One region of the Aeromonas crassostreae genome, then DNA from elsewhere that is predicted to be linked to it. Evidence: riboswitches for the same ligand, from Rfam matches in the RefSeq annotation. Region 1 holds a riboswitch; the other holds the start of a gene.

Region 1 (4,990 bases):
GAAGCCGGAGAGGCTGACGCCGATGTCGAGCTGGGCCGCAGGCGCAGGCAGATCGTTCTGCTGCAAGTTGGCCTTGCTCGCCGTGGCGAACTTGTCATACGCCAGGCTGGTGAGGGTGCTGCCCATCACGTACTCGTTCTTGGCGGGATCAAAATCATAGTCCCCCGCCATCTCCCAGAACATGACGCCCCCCAGCCCGCGCTTGATGATGTAGTCCAGCTTGTGACCCATGGACTCCTCATCTTCGGTGGAGAGGAACACCTTCTTCTGCTCGTTCCACAGCCAGGGCGAGTGGGCCTTGTCGTCATAGTAACGCACGTACTGACCCTGCATCACATCGGCCGGGTTGTTGGCATCCAGCCCCCAGGCCGCGCCATAGCTCGGCATGCTGGTGATGCCGAGGCTGGCCGCGTGCTCCAGGTTCTTGGCGTGCCACATGGGCACGGCGCCACCGCCGATCTCGTTGCCGTTCTTGTCAAGATCATGCCAGATGTTGTCGATGCCGACCGCGCCGTTGCCGCAGGGAATGGTGCTACCACCCGTGCCCGGCTGGCAGTCGCTCTGGCTCGGCAGCGCCGCCTTGCCACCCAGGCCATGGGTGCCACCGGTGACCCCCTGCCAGCCACGGGTGTAATAGGGCACCCCTATGTTGATCTTGCCCGCCGCCATGGCGCCACGGAAATAGTGGGCCGCCCAGGCGGAGTTCAGGTAGCCGATGGCACCGAACTGGGCCTGGTTGTAGACGCCCCACTGGGCCAGCTCGGGATCCGCCTTGTTGTCGAACAGGGCGGCGTTGTGGCCGACGAAGTGGTTCCAGGCGCCGTGGAAGTCATAGGTCATCAGGTTGACGTAATCCAGATACTGGGTGACCTGGAAGTTTTCCATGCCGCGCAGCAGGTAGGCCGACGCCGGCGAGGCGATGGTCAGCATGTACTTGCGACCATCCTCGCTGCCGGCGCTGTCGAGCCGCTCGCGCAGTGTCTTCATCAGCACTTCATAGTTCGCAAACAGCTTGCCGCGGCACTGGTTGGAGAGCGGGAAGTCGTTGGGGTTGCCCGCATCCTTCATGGAGGTGGGGTACTCGTAGTCGATATCCACCCCATCGAAGCCGTACTGGCGGATGAAGCCCACCGCCGAGTCGGCGAAGGCGTTGATGCCGGCAGTGTTGACCGAACAGTCGCCCTTGGTGGTGGCGGTGTAGAAGCCACGGGTATCGGCCCACCCCCCCACGGAGATCAGGGTCTTCACGTCCGGATACTGCTTCTTGTACTTCGACAGCAGGTTGAAGTGGCCCTGGTAGGCGAACTCGGGATCCATTTCGGCGCCCGGCACCCCGTCCCAGGTCAGCTTGGTGGCGGCATCATCCACCTTGATGGTGTGACTCTGTTCGTCCACCGCCGCGAAGGCGTAGTTGATGTGGGTGATCTTGTCCCAGGGGATGTCGCCCACCAGGTAGGAGGGCAGGCCGTTCTTGCCGGTGCGCCAGGAGGTGAAGTAACCGATGACGCGGCGACCATGGTCATCCCCCATGCACTCGCTGCCGTCGGCGCGGTAGATCTGGCGCACGTCGCAGGAGAGGTTGTCGCCGGTGGGCGGCAGGGCGGCCTCTTCGACGCTGACCGACACGGGAGCCGACTCGTCGGACAGGCTCTGACTGTCCACGGCAACCAGGGTCAGGGTGACACTGCCCTTGGTTTGCGGGGTCCAGCCCAGCTGCCAGGGGGCGCTGCTGTCCTCGCCCACCTTCTTGCCATCGACGAACAGCTCGACCTTGGCGACGTCGTCATTGGCGTCGGTCACATTGCCGGTCACTGTGAGGGCACGGCCCAGGGTCAGCTTGGCACCCGCGGCGGGGCTGGCGATGCTGACCCGAGGCGCCTCGGGGGCGACCACGGCGGTCACGGTCACGGCGGCCTGGGCTTCATCCAGGCTGTTGCCATCCTTGTCCAGGGCGCGGGCCGTCACCTGATGAGGGCCGACGCCGCTGGCGGACCATCTGGCGGACCAGGGGGCGGCCGTGGCCAGGGCTACCTGGCTGCCATCCACCAGGTAGGCCACCTGGGCGACCGCTGTGTTGCCACCAGTCAGGGTCACGGCCAGGGCCAGTTCGGCCCCTTCGCTCACCGAGCTACCTGCGGCGGGGGAAGAGAGGGCGAGCTCAAGCGGCTCGGGCCCGGGCGGATTGGGGTCCTGAGACAGGGTCCAGGCATCGGCCCAGACGGCGCCGACACCGGGCTCGTAGTGATAAGGGGAAGCCCCGCACCAGCCGGAATAAGGGAATGCCTTGCACTCGTAGAGGTTGCCGACGTTGCTGACGATGTCGCCAGCCTTGTAGGCTGTGCCGGCCTGATAGGCGGGGTAAGCGGCCTGCGCCCAGGCAGGGACGGCCGCAAGGGCGACCAGCATGGCAAGCCTGCTGGGCCTCAAGATCTGTTGCATATTGTTATCTTCCTTGTTTTGTCTTGGCGTTAAGACCGGGAAAGCGCAATCGCAACAGGGAGGTAAAAGGGAACGACAACAGGCCTTGGACGGGGCCACATACCCTCATGTCACCCTGGGAAACCCCGCTGTCTGGCCCGGATGGGACAGATCGGAGGCTTTGCGTCCCGGCATCACTGCCGGTTTGCCCTTTACCTGGGTTCCGTGAGGAACGGCTCGAGTATAGAAAGTCCGACGCAAATGCTCAATCTTCATTCACAAAGAGAAATATGTTTGCCCGGTCATGAGGAAACCGGCGAACGGCTGCGATCGTGTCGCCAACGCCTGGCACATGACCACAATGTCAGCCTGCCGCCGCAAATTTGTCACCATCATGAAGCAAGGGGTGATGACGCGAAACTGTGAACCATCTCATGGCGCCATATGAATTTGGTGCTTGATGGGAGTGGCCGGCGAGCGCCGGATGCAGGATAAGGCAAAACATGGCGTGGCGCCGACGCGCCCATGACAAAAAGGCCACCGCGATAACGGTGGCCTTTTTGCTTCTCGTGACGAGAATTTGGTGGAGCTACGCGGGATCGAACCGCGGACCTCTTGCATGCCATGCAAGCGCTCTCCCAGCTGAGCTATAACCCCAAGTTGTGGCGAATCAAGGTCAAGACCTTCACTCTGAATTTGGTGGAGCTACGCGGGATCGAACCGCGGACCTCTTGCATGCCATGCAAGCGCTCTCCCAGCTGAGCTATAGCCCCAAATTCTTTCTTCATTAGACAACCGGTTCTGGCGGCCGGTTGCCCTCACTCTGCCATTCAAATATCAAATAGTGGTGGAGCTACGCGGGATCGAACCGCGGACCTCTTGCATGCCATGCAAGCGCTCTCCCAGCTGAGCTATAACCCCACAAAGGTCGGCCTGGGTGATACACACCACACTGCCCTGGGTACTGCATTGTCAATTTGGAACCTGGTGGAGCTACGCGGGATCGAACCGCGGACCTCTTGCATGCCATGCAAGCGCTCTCCCAGCTGAGCTATAACCCCTTTGATTCCAGATTGTTCGAGGAGAATTTGGTGGAGCTACGCGGGATCGAACCGCGGACCTCTTGCATGCCATGCAAGCGCTCTCCCAGCTGAGCTATAACCCCAACTCACCTCGGCGCTACCAAAGTTATCTCTGGCAACGGAGGCGCATGATAGGCATCGACCGCTTTGCTGTCAACCCAAAAATAACCCCCGTTGAAGCGTTTAGTCAAAATTCAGTCAGTTAGCTGTTTTTACCGTCAATCTCGTCGCTATGTCGCTGTTTTATGTCATGAATCTGAGCGCAACACAAAAACAAAGGGCTCCTTTGCAGGAGCCCTTTCACATCGGCAACAGGGTTTATTCAGCGGCCATGACCAGACCGATGACACACTGCGGCAGACTTACTCGGCGGCCATGCGCGCTTCGATATAGGCAAGCGCCCGGTCGATACGGGCCAGCACCCGCTCCTTGCCCACCAGCGCCATCACGGCGTCGGCGATGCCAGGAGGGGGACTGACCCGTACCGGCGCTCTGAATTACTCGGCTGCCATGCGCGCTTCGATGTATGCCAGGGCGCGGTCGATGCGGGCCAGCACCCGCTCCTTGCCCACCAGTGCCATCACGGCGTCGATGGCCGGGGACTGACCCAGACCTGTGACGGCCACGCGCAGCGGCATGCCGACCTTGCCCATGCCCTGACCCAGCTCGGCGGCGGTGGCTTCAATCAGCTCGTGCAGCGCTTCCGTGGTCCAGGTCTCCAGGGCCGCCAGCTTGGTCTTGGCCAGAGCCAGCGGCTCGGCGGCGACGCCGCGCAGGTGCTTCTTGGCGGCCGCTTCGTCGATCGCCTCAAAATCTTCGAACAGATAGCGGCTCTGGGCGGCCATCTCCACCAGGGTGTTGCAGCGCTCGGCCTGCAGGGTCACCACGTCGGCCAGTGCCGGGCCATTGCTGGTGTCGATCTGCTGGTTTTCCATGTGCCAGGCCAGATGCTTGGCCACATAGGCCGGATCCAGGCTGCGCATGTAGTGGTTGTTCAGCCACAGCAGCTTGTCGGTGTTGAAGGCGGAGGCAGACTTGGAGATGGCATCCAGGCTGAACAGCTTGATCATCTCGTCCAGGGTGAAGATCTCCTGATCGCCGTGGGACCAACCCAGACGCACCAGATAGTTGAGCAGGGCTTCCGGCAGGTAGCCGTCGTCGCGGTACTGCATGACGGAGACTGCACCGTGGCGCTTGGAGAGCTTGGCACCGTCGTCACCCAGGATCATGGAGACGTGGGCAAACTCCGGCACAGGCGCGTTCAGCGCCTTGTAGATGTTGATCTGGCGCGGGGTGTTGTTGATATGGTCTTCGCCACGCACCACGTGAGTGATCGCCATGTCCCAGTCGTCCACCACCACGCAGAAGTTGTAGGTGGGCGCGCCGTCGGTGCGGCGGATGATGAGATCGTCGAGCTCGGTGTTGGCGAACTCGATGCGGCCGCGGACGTGGTCATCGAACACCACTGAGCCTTCGGTGGGGTTGCGAAA
Region 2 (4,990 bases), on a different contig from region 1:
GAGGGCCAAAGAGCTGACGCCAGCCATAGGTGAGGGCTGTCCCTTCCGGATCCCGGGAAGCGGAGCCATCCAGAGTCAGGCTGGCCGGGCCGGTCACGGTCAGATCGGCCCCGGCATTGGCGATGGGCGGCTTGTTGACGGGAGCCGTGCCATCACCGTGACCCAGCCCTTCGTGCATGGCGTTGAGGATATCGCCGTTATCCGAGTCGATCTCCCAGGCGAACAGGCCGCCGAGCTGATTGGCCTGCACGTACTGACCCTTGGCCTTGACCGAGCGGTCGTTGTCGAAGGTGATGAGATCCCCCGTGCTCGCCTTGAACACATAGGGAGCCTCGGCCACCTCATCATAGCCCTGCTCCCAGCCGGCGCCCATGTAGTCGTTCACTATCTGGCGATAGTCCACCACGCCGTTCTCCCAGGTGCCCTTGACCGGGCCGGTGGCGGTGCCGGTGAAGGGGTTGTCCGCCTGATAGCCGCTCACCCCGGTCCAGCCACGGCCATACATGGCGGCGCCGACCACTATCTTGCCCGGGGTCACCCCCTGATCCAGCAGGGCCTTGACCCCCTTGTCCGTGGTGTACTTGGTGTCTGGATCCCAGCTGGCCGCAAACAGGTTGGTCTGGTGACCCAGCTCGGTATTAGTCCAGGCGCCATTGAAGTCGTAACTCATCAGGAAGATGTGGTCCATGTACTGCTGGGCCGCCTGATAATCCACCTTGGCTATCTTGTCGCCACCGGCGCTGATGGCCGAGGTGAGCTCGTACTGGCGACCCGTCTTGGCCTCCAGCTCGTCGAGCATGGCCCGCAGCTCTTGCATCAGGGTCACATAGGTGACCCCATCGCTCGGGGCACCGAGGTCCGGGTTGGCCCCCGATCCCCCCGGGAATTCCCAGTCGATGTCCACCCCGTCGAAGAATTTCCAGGTCTGGAGGAACTCCTTGACCGAGGCGACGAAGGTGTCTCGCTTGCTCTTGTCGCCGAGGAAATAGAAGGGATCGGAGAGGGTCCAGCCGCCGACCGAGGGCAGGATCTTGAGGTCGGGATGGGCCTGCTTCAATGCCATCAGGTTGCCGAAGTTGCCCTTGTAGGGCTCATCGAAGTCCTTGAGGTTGCCCTGAGGCATCTGGATGGCGGCCCAGGGATCGTGCATGGCCACCTTGAAGTCGGCACGACCGGCGCAGGCGCGCTGCAGCGCCTCGAAGCTGCCCTCTATGCTCTTGAGGCCATCATTGATGCCGTCACCGCCACAGATGGGGGTGAAACCATAGAGGATGTGGGTCAGGTTCTGGGCCGGGATCTTGTCCACCGTGAACTTGCGGCCGTAGACGCCCCACTCCACGTAGTAGGCCCCCACCACCTTGCCGGACTTGTTGGCATAAGGCTTGTTGTTCTCTTGCAGCGGGGCATTGAGGGGCACCAGGTGGCTGCCATCTGTGTCGGCGACCACTATCTCCTTGGGATCGGAGCGGGTGCAGCCATCGGCGTTGCACAGTTCGATCTGCATCTGGTAGCGACCGCCCTTGCTCACCTTGAAGTTGGCGGTGCCGGAGGCGCCGGACGGGCCGCTCCACACCTCGACGCCATCCAGCAGCACCTTGGCGGTCTGGCCCACGTCGCCGGACCAGAGGTTCCAGCTCACGCTGACCGGGGCGCCGTCGGCATGGACGGTCACCAGCTTGTTGTAGGCGGTGGCGGCCTGATCCACCTCGACGATGGCGAACTTGGTCTCACCCCAGCCTATGGTGGGTTTGCCCGGGGCGGCGGCCTGCGCCGAGGCGGCGAAGCTGCCGGCGACCAGGAGGGCCAGCAGGGAAGGTTTTGGACTTAACATGTTGAATATCCTTATTTCGTTTCTCATTTTTGTCACGAAAAAGGCAACGCATGTCAGACAGGTAACACAGACAACATCCCCGCCCCGGCTTGGCGTCCGGTGGGAAACACAACCCTGTGGTGACCCCGCTATCTTAGGTACGGCAGACCCTTAGACCGGAAGTTTTGCGTCCCGGCCTTTCGACCGGTTTGCCCTTTGGCACAACTTGATTCGCGATAAAAAAAATCGCCTGGGCAATATAGGTCACCCCGGAGGCTCAGGCAAACCCCCCAGCCGGTCCCCCCCGCTTCACAGGGGGGACTCATGACTCGAATTGGCGGCTTATGGGGGGTGAATCATGGTTACTGACGGGATCCTCGGCAAAAAACCAGGTTGGCGCACATATGATCAATTTGTTAATTCGTGATCATCATCAAGTTTCCCGGTTCCCACCATGCTGTTCATCAACGCCCTGAGCTTGAGGGGCTTGACCGGCTTGCTGATGTAGCCATAGCCATGCTCGCGGATCTGGGCCTGCAACTCGCTCTTGCGATCCGCGCTGATGATGATGCCTCCCAGCTCCCTGCCAAGGGCGAGGCGCAGCATGTGCAGCGCCTGCAACCCTGTCTTGCCGTCGTCCAGGTGGTAATCGGACAGCACCAGGTCGGGCCTGAAGCTCGCCACCAGGGTCTGCGCCTGGGCCAGATCCTGCACGCAGCGCACCTCGCAGCCCCAGCGCCCCAGCAGGGAGGCCATGGCCACCAGGATCTCGGGTTCGTTGTCGAGGCAGAGCACCCGCACCCCCGCCAGCTGGCTGTCATGACGAGGCAGGGGCGCGGGCGTCGTCCTGGCCACCAGGGGACGGCTGGCCAGCTTGAGGGTGATGGCAAACACGGAGCCGGCGCCGGGCCAGCTGCGCAGGGTCAGAGGATGCCCCAGTACCAGGGAGATGCCCCGGGCGATGGCGAGCCCCAGGCCAAGCCCCTGCTCGCGGGCGGTGCGGGAGTGATCCAGCCGCTGGAACTCCTCGAAGATGGCCTCCTGCTTGTCCTGGGGAATGCCGGGCCCTGTGTCCCACACCTCGATGCGCAGCTGCTGGCCCAGGCGACGGCAACCGAGCAGCACCCGGCCGCCGGGGTTGTAGCGAAACGCATTGGTGAGAAAGTTTTGCAGCACCCGGCGCAGCAGGCGGGCATCGCTGTGGACCGCCAGCCGGGTGTCCACCACGGCAAAGTCGATGCCCCCCGCCCGGGCCAGCACCCCGAACTCCGCCTTGAGGTTGTCAAACACCTCCGCCAGGGCAAAGTCGAGCTTCCTGGCCTTGAACTTGCCCGCCTCGAGCCGGGAGATGTCCAGCAGATCCGTGATGAGATCCTCGGTGGCCCCCAGGGCATCGTCGATGTGGTGGGCGAGGCGGGCCGCCTCCCCCTCCCCGGGCAGCGTCTCGATCAGGGAGGAGGTGAACAGCTTGGCGGCATTGAGGGGCTGGGTCAGATCATGGCTCACCGCCGCCAGGAAGCGGCTCTTGGACTGGTTGGCCCGCTCCACCTGCTCGTTGACCGCCCGCAACTGGCTGTTGAGGGCCGACAACTCACGGGTCCGTTCGGCCACCCGCGACTCCAGATGCTCGTTGGCCTCCCTCAGCACCCGCTCGGCGTCGCGAAACGGGGTGATGTCGGCGAAGGTCATCACGAAGCCGCCCCCCGGCATGGGGTTGCCCTGCAGCTCGATCACCCGGCCATCGGGCCGCTCACGGGAGGAGAGATGGGCGCTGCCGCGGCGCATGAAGCCGACCCGGCGCGCCACATGGGCCTCGACCTCCCCCGGGCCGCACAGCCCCTTGACGGCGTTGTAGCGGATGATCTCCTCGATGGGGCGTCCCACCTGGATCAGCCCCACCGGATATTGGAACAGGTCGATGTAACGCTGGTTCCAGGCCACCAGCCTCAGCTCCCTGTCCACCACAGAGATGCCGAGGCCGATATGCTCTATGGCCCCCTGCAGCAGGCCCCGGTTGAACCTCAGCACGTCCGAGGCCTCGTCCACTATGGTGGCGATCTCCTCGAGCTGCATGTCGCGTCCCTGCAGGGCCGAGGCCAGCACCAGCCGGGCCGACGAGGTGCCAAACACCCCGGCCAGCAGTCGTTCGGTGTGGGCGATGAGCCCGGCACTGGCCTGCATCTGGGGCGCCAGGGTCCCCCCCGACTCGCCGGCGAAGCGGCCGAAGGAGCGCTTGACCCGGCTCGGGCCGACGAAGCGGGCCGCCAGCATCTCCAGCTCCTTGACCGTCACCTTGGCCTGATAGAGGGCCGTGGCATCCCGGCTGGCCTGGCCGACGAAATTGGCCGCCTGCAACCGCTCGCTCACCGCGGCCCGGGTCAGCAGGGAGCCCGCCACATAGCCGATCAGGTTGAGCAGCAGGCTGAGGAAGAGGCACCAGGCCCCCAGGCTCAGGTCGCGAAAGGCGGGCCAGTCGGGGGGCGCCAGCATGGCCTGCAGGGGGGAGCCCGCCAGCAGGCCACTTTCGGCCAGCAGGGTGATGAACCAGAGGCTGATCCCGAGGGCGAGCCCCAGATAGACACCCTTGCGGTTGCCGTGACGCCAATAGAGGCCGAGCAGCAGGGCCGGGGCAAACTGGGCCACGGCGCCGAACGACAGGTAGCCGATGCGCGACAAACTGGTGAGATCGCCGAGCCAGAGGTAGAGCCCCCAGGCGGCCAGCAGGATCAGCAAGATGGCGCCGCGGCGCACCTGCAGCAGCAGGTGCACCAGCCGCTCGTCGCGCCCCCGTTGCCAGAAGCGGCGCAGCAGCACCGGCAGCACCAGATCGTTGCTCACCATGATGGCCAGGGCGATGGTGGAGACGATCACCATGCCGGTGGCGGCCGAGGTGCCGCCGAGGAAGGCCAGCATGGCCATGCCCTGGTTGCCCAGCGCCATGGGCAGGCTGATGACATAGGTGTCCGAGGCCATGTCGGCCCCGACCCACTGCTGCCCCGCCAGGGCCAGGGGCCAGATGAAGAGCCCCATCAGAAACAGGTAGGCGGGAAACAGCCAGCGCGCCCAGTGCAGATCCTGGCCCTGATTGTTCTCCACCACGGTCACGTGGAACTGGCGCGGCAGGCAGATCACGGCGCACATGGCGAGCAGGGTATAGATGGCGAGCTCCAGCAGGTTGCC

What was found. Region 1 has a riboswitch for cyclic di-GMP ahead of ACW5W4_RS15605 (glycosyl hydrolase family 18 protein). Riboswitches for the same ligand answer to the same signal wherever they lie in the genome.
Region 2: it holds a riboswitch for cyclic di-GMP, as region 1 does, so the genes downstream of both, ACW5W4_RS08295 (glycosyl hydrolase family 18 protein) here and ACW5W4_RS15605 (glycosyl hydrolase family 18 protein) in region 1, are expected to answer to the same signal.

The regions. Positions count from the first base shown of each region.
Region 1 covers NZ_JBSTYM010000023.1:7,359-12,348, reverse strand. The annotation lists gene ACW5W4_RS15605 (glycosyl hydrolase family 18 protein) at 1-2,439, opposite strand, end outside; cyclic di-GMP riboswitch class I at 2,555-2,638, opposite strand; tRNA gene ACW5W4_RS15600 (tRNA-Ala) at 3,000-3,075, opposite strand; tRNA gene ACW5W4_RS15595 (tRNA-Ala) at 3,116-3,191, opposite strand; tRNA gene ACW5W4_RS15590 (tRNA-Ala) at 3,264-3,339, opposite strand; tRNA gene ACW5W4_RS15585 (tRNA-Ala) at 3,404-3,479, opposite strand; tRNA gene ACW5W4_RS15580 (tRNA-Ala) at 3,508-3,583, opposite strand; partial or broken gene ACW5W4_RS15575 (glutamyl-tRNA synthetase) at 3,863-3,967, opposite strand; gene gltX (glutamate--tRNA ligase) at 3,998-4,990, opposite strand, start outside.
Region 2 covers NZ_JBSTYM010000008.1:50,739-55,728, reverse strand. The annotation lists gene ACW5W4_RS08295 (glycosyl hydrolase family 18 protein) at 1-1,831, opposite strand, end outside; cyclic di-GMP riboswitch class I at 1,947-2,034, opposite strand; gene ACW5W4_RS08290 (hybrid sensor histidine kinase/response regulator) at 2,219-4,990, opposite strand, start outside.